2 linked regions of the Leisingera sp. NJS204 genome follow. The protein of the gene in region 1 binds, or shares a complex with, the protein of each later gene. Links are inferred from orthologs where the notes say so. Each region holds a gene or a part of one and is shown in the gene's direction. Other genes may lie near its edges.

Region 1 (3,902 bases):
GTCATAGCCAGTAGTGCAATTGAGGTCAGCACGATCAGCGACAGCTGGGCGCGGCGGATGAAGGTCTGCCGCAGGTCGGTGATGTCGGTGTAAAAGTCGATGGCCCCGTCGAAATGCCCGTTATGCATCAAAGGCACATAGACCTGTGCAACTTCCCGTGTGATACTGCTGTCGTATCCGTTGCTTTGCAAAGGGAAGCCGTCCACCTCATACGCCGGCAGTGCGTTGTGCATGTAGTAAGACTCGCCGCGTGCAACCTGTGTGGAAAAAAACGCATTGGTTTCATATTCCCCGATCTCGTCGCTGCGCGAGGACCAGAAAATCTCACCTGCGGCTGTCAGCAGGCGGTAGCGGAAAACATCCGTCTCCTGTGGCAGCAGTGACAGCATGTGGGCATCATGAGGCTGGACGCTGCCCTCTTCAAAGGAGTCCTCGACATCGGCCAGGTGCAGGATAACCCGCTGCTGCCAATGCTGGGCTTGCTTGCGAATGTCGTCCTCCAGCATCCGGTCCACAATTGGAGCCGGTACTGCGAAAACGGCCCAGATAGACGCAGCCGTGGCCACGATCAGGACAAGGATCAGCGACATGCTGCGGATCTTTTCCGCAAGGCTGGATCTCAAATTATTTTTCATATTCCGGTGCCAAAAGTAGTTAGTATTAATGCGGTTGTGCGCTCCTGCGAGTGTAGGCGGGATTGATTGCGGTACCGTTAACCTGACATAAGCGTTAAGGAATTTTTCTGTGGCAGCATCCTTGGGCGGGGCTTGAAACGGGTCTGGCCGGGACCGACATTGACCCGTGAACAGACTGTGAACGTCCTCTTTCCGCCGCGCTTGAATCAGGCTAGGATCACCCGCATGAGCAGCTTTGACGAAATGGACGCCTTTGAAGGCGCATCATTGTCGGCCCGCGCCATGGGTGCGCGGCCGATGCCTTATCTGGACAGCCTTAACCCGGCGCAGCGCGAAGCGGTGGAGTGCCTGGATGGTCCCGTGCTGATGCTGGCGGGGGCCGGCACCGGCAAGACCAAGGCGCTGACGACGCGGATTGTGCATCTGCTCAGCACCGGCCGGGTGCGCCCGAACGAGATCCTGTCGGTCACCTTCACCAACAAGGCCGCCCGCGAGATGAAGGAACGCGTGGGCGGTATGCTGGGGCAGGCGGTCGAAGGCATGCCGTGGCTTGGCACCTTCCATTCGGTCTGCGTGAAACTGCTGCGCCGCCATGCCGAACTGGCGGGCCTGAAATCGAATTTCACCATTCTCGATACCGATGACCAGATCCGGCTGCTGAAACAGCTGATCAAGGCGGAAGGCATCGACGACAAGCGCTGGCCCGCGCGGATGCTGGCAAATATCATTGACGACTGGAAAAACCGGGCGCTGACACCGGACAAGGTTCCGGCCGGCGACGCCAGCGCCTACAACAACCGGGGCACGGAATTTTATGCCCAATACCAGACCCGCCTGCGCGAGCTGAACGCCGTCGATTTCGGCGACCTGCTGCTGCACATGGTGACGATCTTCCAGAACCACCCGGACGTGCTGGAGCAATACCAGCGCTGGTTCCGCTACATCATGGTGGATGAATATCAGGATACCAACGTGGCGCAGTACCTGTGGCTGCGGCTGCTGGCGGGCAAGCACAAGAACGTCTGCTGCGTTGGCGACGACGACCAGTCGATCTATGGCTGGCGCGGCGCCGAGGTCGGCAACATCCTACGGTTTGAAAAGGATTTTCCTGGTGCCATGGTGGTGCGGCTGGAACAGAACTACCGCTCCACCGGGCATATCCTCGCTGCCGCCTCAAACGTGATCCGCGGCAATCAGGGCCGCCTGGGCAAGGAACTGTGGACGGCTGCCGGCGACGGCGAAAAACTCCGCTTGATCGGCCATTGGGACGGCGAAGAAGAAGCCCGCTGGATCGGTGAAGAGATCGAGGCGCAGCAGCGCGGCACCCGCGGCCAGGCTCCGATTGGTCTGAACAGCATGGCTATTCTCGTGCGCGCCTCGCACCAAATGCGCGCGTTTGAGGACCGGTTTCTGACCATCGGCCTGCCATACCGTGTGATCGGCGGCCCGCGTTTCTATGAGCGGCTCGAAATCCGCGATGCGATGGGATATTTCCGCGTTGTGGTCTCCCCCGACGACGATCTGGCGTTTGAACGCATCGTCAACACGCCGAAACGCGGCCTTGGCGACAAGGCGCAGCAGACCATCCAGGGCCTCGCCCGTGAAAACGGTGTGTCCTTGGTCGAAGGGGCGCGGCTGGCGGTTGAGGGCGGGTATATCAAGGGCAAGGGCGGCGGCGCGCTGCGCCAGCTGGTCGAGGGCATTGCCCGCTGGGGCCGCATGGCCGGCGACGCCGACATCACCCATATGGAACTGGCCGAAATCATCCTGGATGAGAGCGGCTACACAACCATGTGGCAGAACGACAAAAACCCGGATTCACCCGGCCGTCTGGAAAACCTCAAGGAACTGGTGAAGGCGCTGGAAAACTTCGAGAACCTGCAGGGCTTCCTCGAACACGTCAGCCTGGTGATGGACAATGACAAGCAGGACGCCGACGAGAAGGTCTCGATCATGACCCTGCACGCCGCCAAGGGCCTGGAATTCCCCGCCGTGTTCCTGCCGGGCTGGGAGGACGGATTGTTCCCCTCGCAGCGCTCAATGGATGAAAGCGGCCAGAAGGGGCTCGAGGAAGAACGCAGGCTGGCCTATGTGGGCATCACACGGGCCGAGCAGATCTGCACCATCTCTTTTGCCGGCAACCGCCGGGTGTTCGGCCAATGGCAATCACAGCTGCCCTCGCGTTTCATCGACGAGCTGCCGGAGGAACACGTCGAAGTACTGACTCCGCCGGGCCTATACGGCGGCGGTTATGGTGCTGCGGCACCGGGTGGTACTATGGGCAGTACTATGGGCGGCGGGCAGGTCCGCGCCACCATCGAAGAGAAAATGGCACAGGCCGATGGCTACAACTCACCTGGCTGGAAGCGGATGCAGGCCCGCGCAGGCGAGCGCGGGATGTCGCAGCCCAAGGAGAACAAGCATCAGGTGATCGACCTCACTGCCACGTCCAGCTTCACCCTGGGCGAACGCGTGTTCCACCAGAAATTCGGTTATGGCGCGATCACCGGTATCGAGGGCGACAAGCTGGAAGTGGACTTTGAGAAGGCAGGCATCAAGAAAGTGGTCGCCCGTTTCATCTCGGCCACCGACGACGTGCCTTTCTGATTAACCCCTTAACGCCGGATTGACCGGCGGATCGGATCGCGCAGCGATCCGATCCGGGCGCAGGCGCGGCGGGCAGCTTTGCTGCCCGCCGCGCCTGCGCCGCCCCTTCCTTCCCGGTTTACGCAAAACGGACAGGCAAAGGCCTGGCTGCAAATGCTTGCGGCCTGCGGGTGGGGTGTCCGGGTGTTCAGAACGCAAAAACGGCGGTGCCCAGGGAGGAGGAGGGGCACCGCCGTTCTGTCAAACACCGGAATTCAGGGAGGAGGAGATCCCGGTGATCCAAGCCCGGCTGTTAACCGGTATAAGGTGCGGCGGCATCAGGGAGGAGGAGGATGCCACCGCCAAAGCCAGGCCCTTCAAGGGAGGAGGAGAAAAGGCCTGATCTCTATTAGTTGTTCTCGTAAGCGGCCTGATAGGCGACGCGCTGGATCTCAGACCGGTTCAGGCCCAGATCCGCCAGATCGCGTGCTGTCAGCGCCGACAGTTCATTGACGGTCTTGCGGTACAGCCGATAGCGAACGAATTTCACCATCAGCGCATCCAGGAAGCCAACCGGGGATGCAATGTTCACCGCGGAGATCTGTTGTGCTGCTGCCATCGTTCTGTTCCTTCGTCTGACCGTATCGTCGTATCCGTCCGGCACCATCCCGGCGCCGCTTG
Region 2 (3,807 bases), 2.3 Mb from region 1 along the record:
CGCGCCCGCTCCAGCGGATCGGCGGGATGCAGGCTGCCGGGCGTGGCTTCATCCAGGTATTCGGCAATCACCTGGCTTTCAAACAACACCCGCCCGCCGGTTTCCAGCACCGGCACCCGGCCCAGCGGCGACAGCGATCGGAACCATTCGGGCTTGTCCGCCAGATCGATATAGGTGCGCCGGTGCGGGATGGCTTTTTCACGCAGCACAATCACTGCGCGTTGCACATAGGGGCACAGATGGTGGCTGATCAGATGCAAGTCAGTCATGGGATCCTCACTTAAATGCAATTGCATGCACATCAGATGGGTGGTCCGCTCTTGCATATCAATGCACATGCATTTAAATTTCCCGTATGGAAACACCTGACCCGTTCCGCATCTGGCTGCCGCTGGCCCGCGCCCATAAATCCATCCTCGCCACAGTGGAGGCCGCATTGAAACAGGCGGGCCTGCCGGGCCTGGACTGGTACGATCTGCTGTGGGAGCTTGAGTGCGCCGGCGGCACCGGTCTGCGCCCTTTTGAGCTGCAGGAAAAACTGCTGCTGCCGCAATACGGCGTCTCGCGCCTGGCGGAGCGGCTGGCCAAGGCGGGCCTGCTGGAACGCCAGACCTGCAACGGCGACGGGCGCGGCCAGACACTGGTGATCACGCCGGACGGCGCCGCCATGCGCGCCCGCATCTGGGCGGTTTACGCCGATGCCATGCAGCAGGCCGTCGGCAGCCGTTTCAGCCCGGGCGAAGCACGGCGGCTGGCGGAACTGCTTGGCAAATTCCATCGTCCTGCGCGCAGCTGACAAAAACAGGCTGCATTCCGGCGAAACCCCGCCCTGCCCCCTTGCACCGGAACAAAAACAGACCAAAATCAGCGCCAGCCGCCAACGGAGTCGCCTGATGCCCTATGCCCATTCCGATAAGACCATGCCGATGATGACCCAGCGCGCGCCGCAGCAGCGGCCCAAGCTGGAAGGCGGCAAGCGGTTTGTGATGCATACCCCGTTTCAGCCCGCCGGCGACCAGCCCACTGCGATCCGCGAACTGTCCGAGGGCGTGCTGGACGGCGAGCGCAACCAGGTGCTGCTGGGCGCCACCGGCACCGGCAAGACCTTCACCATGGCCAAGGTGATCGAGGAGACCCAGCGTCCCGCCATCATCCTCGCCCCGAACAAAACCCTCGCCGCGCAATTGTATGGCGAATTCAAGGGCTTTTTCCCGGAAAACTCGGTCGAATACTTCGTCTCCTTCTATGACTACTACCAGCCCGAAGCCTATGTTCCCCGCTCGGATACCTACATCGAGAAGGAAAGCCAGATTAACGAGCAGATCGACCGGATGCGCCACTCCGCCACCCGCGCCCTGTTGGAACGCGATGACGTGATCATCATCGCGTCTGTCTCCTGCATCTACGGCATCGGCTCGGTTGAGACCTACTCGGCGATGACCCAGGACCTGAAAGCGGGCGAAATCTACGACCAGCGCCAGATCATGGCCGATCTGGTCGCCCAGCAGTACAAGCGCAACGACCAGGCCTTCCAGCGCGGCTCATTCCGGGTGCGCGGCGACACGCTGGAAATCTTCCCGGCCCACCTCGAAGACCGCGCCTGGAAGCTCTCTTTCTTCGGCGAGGAGCTGGAAGCGATCACCGAATTCGACCCGCTGACCGGCGAAAAGACCGGCAGCTTCGACCAGATCCGCATCTATGCGAACTCCCACTACGTGACGCCGAAACCGACGCTGAACCAGGCCGTGATCTCGATCAAGAATGAGCTGAAGATGCGGCTGGAAAACCTGCTCGGCGAGGGCAAGCTGCTGGAGGCCCAGCGGCTGGAACAGCGCTGCAACTTTGATATCGAAATGCTCGAGGCGACAGGCCACTGCAACGGGATCGAGAACTACTCCCGCTATCTGACCGGCCGCGCACCGGGTGAGCCGCCCCCCACCCTATTTGAATTCATCCCCGACAACGCCATCGTCTTTGCCGACGAAAGCCATGTCTCGGTGCCGCAGATCGGCGGCATGTACAAGGGCGACCACCGGCGCAAGATGACATTGGCCGAACACGGCTTCCGCCTGCCGTCGTGCATGGACAACCGCCCGCTGAAGTTTGAGGAATGGGACGCCATGCGCCCGCAATCGGTGTTTGTCTCTGCCACCCCGTCGAAATGGGAGCTGGAACAGTCCAGCGGTGTCTTTGCCGAACAGGTGATCCGCCCCACCGGCCTGCTGGATCCGCAGGTTGAAATCCGCCCCGTCGACATGCAGGTGGACGATCTGCTGGACGAGGTGCGCCGCGTCACTGCTGACGGGTTCCGCACGCTTGTGACCACGCTGACCAAACGCATGGCCGAGGATCTGACCGAATACCTGCACGAACAGGGGATCAAGGTCCGCTACATGCATTCCGACATCGACACGCTGGAACGCATTGAAATCCTGCGTGATTTGCGCCTTGGCGCCTTTGACGTGCTGATCGGCATCAACCTGCTGCGCGAGGGGCTTGATATTCCCGAATGCGGGCTGGTCGCCATTCTGGACGCCGACAAGGAGGGCTTTCTGCGGTCTGAAACCTCGCTGATCCAGACCATCGGCCGCGCCGCCCGCAACGCCGACGGCCGCGTCATCATGTACGCCGACCGCATCACCGGCTCGATGGAGCGCGCCCTGGGCGAAACCGACCGCCGCCGCGACAAGCAGATCGCCTATAACACCGAGCACGGTATCACGCCTGAGACCGTCAAGAAAAACGTCGAGGACGTGCTGGCCGGGCTTTATGCCGGCGACACCGACATGAGCCGCGTCACCGCCCAGATCGACAAGCCGATGCACGGCGCCAATCTGGAGGCGCATCTGAACGGCTTGCGCGACCAGATGCGCAAGGCCGCCGAGAACCTGGAGTTCGAAGAAGCCGCCCGCCTGCGCGACGAAGTGAAACGGCTGGAGGCAGTGGATCTGGCGATCTCCGACGACCCGCTGGCCCGGCAATCGGCGGTGGAGGCGGCATCCGAAGCGGCGGTCAAGTCGCGTGGGCGTTCAACCGCGGGCAAGGCTGGGACAAGGGCGTACCGGGGGAAATCGCAGAAGAAATTTTCGTGACACTAAGTTAATCGACCAAGGAGATTTGAGCTCAATGAAAAACGATTATTCCCGAAGCATTGCAATGCTTTGTCCAACTTGCGGGTCCGACGAATTCTCTTTTGACAATGACCTAACCGAAACTGAGCGTACGTATGAATGCACGTCCTGCGGGATGGAGTTTACGCACGAAGATATCATGGATCAAAATCAAGACACGATTTCGCGTGCCGTCGAGGGCATGAAGAAAGAAATAGTTGCGGACATTCGAACGGACTTTAGGAAAATTTTCAAATAGGTAAACCCATGGAAATTTCCGAATTTGTTGCAGGTTTAGCTTTCCTTATATCGCTACTTGCATACATTGAAACGAAAAGAGCCAACAGGTCTCAAAGTCGGCTTACTGACAGAGAGGTCGAACTCGTTCGCATTCAAATACAAACTGCACAAAATGAAGCAAAAAGGGAAAAAACCGCAGCAGTGTCTGCGCGTCTGAACAAAGTTGATAAATCCTCCTGGAAGCTGCGCGTCTTCAATACTGGCCCTGCCCCTGCTTTAAACGTCCGACTTGTACTGGATGAGCAAAACAGCATCATTCAGGAAAATTCAGCCAGCCGGAAATTTCCGATGTCCAAATTGGAGAAGGGGCAAAGTGTTGAATTAGCCGCATTTGTTCACATGCAATCTAACCCAAAAGAGTGGCTTAGAATTCGCTGGGATGATCCTTCCGGCAAGG

The links. Proteins that work in one complex are often made in the same cells at the same time.
Region 2: the proteins of ETW24_RS13255 (region 1) and uvrB are in contact, whole or in part, in a crystal structure (PDB 7EGT), measured with the Thermus thermophilus proteins. The link is inferred for Leisingera sp. NJS204 from one-to-one orthologs. Residues at the interface, in WP_096412145.1 of Thermus thermophilus: His654, Arg656, Phe657, Gln666, Asp668, Glu669, Lys680, Arg681, Leu682, Ser683, Lys685, Tyr686, Ala687; in WP_096411307.1 of Thermus thermophilus: Glu23, Leu25, Arg26, Asp27, Gly28, Glu29, Arg30, Phe31, Arg55, Glu326, Asp327, Phe328, Glu379, Ser382, Gln383, His398, Gly400, Arg401.

The regions. Positions count from the first base shown.
Region 1 is NZ_CP035417.1:2,698,931-2,702,832, reverse strand. The notes cover bases 539-3,551. They hold ETW24_RS13255 (ATP-dependent helicase), read left to right. Parts: upstream 539-860; coding sequence 861-3,242; downstream 3,243-3,551. Other genes in these bases: ETW24_RS13260 (sensor domain-containing diguanylate cyclase), read right to left, coding at 539-635. Also shown: more of ETW24_RS13260, read right to left, coding at 1-538; ETW24_RS13250 (DUF1127 domain-containing protein), read right to left, coding at 3,631-3,840. UniProt on the Escherichia coli protein: A helicase with DNA-dependent ATPase activity. Unwinds DNA duplexes with 3'-5' polarity. Translocates on single-stranded DNA with 3'-5' polarity. Initiates unwinding more efficiently from a nicked substrate than double-stranded DNA.
Region 2 is NZ_CP035417.1:437,745-441,551, reverse strand. Bases 575-3,492 are described here. They hold uvrB (excinuclease ABC subunit UvrB), read left to right. Parts: upstream 575-893; coding sequence 894-3,092; downstream 3,093-3,492. Other genes in these bases: ETW24_RS02230 (hypothetical protein), read left to right, coding at 3,378-3,492; ETW24_RS25305 (ECs_2282 family putative zinc-binding protein), read left to right, coding at 3,127-3,369; ETW24_RS02240 (MarR family winged helix-turn-helix transcriptional regulator), read left to right, coding at 575-796. In the rest of the region: ETW24_RS02245 (glutathione S-transferase family protein), read right to left, coding at 1-269; more of ETW24_RS02240, read left to right, coding at 356-574; more of ETW24_RS02230, read left to right, coding at 3,493-3,807. UniProt on the Escherichia coli protein: The UvrABC repair system catalyzes the recognition and processing of DNA lesions. A damage recognition complex composed of 2 UvrA and 2 UvrB subunits scans DNA for abnormalities.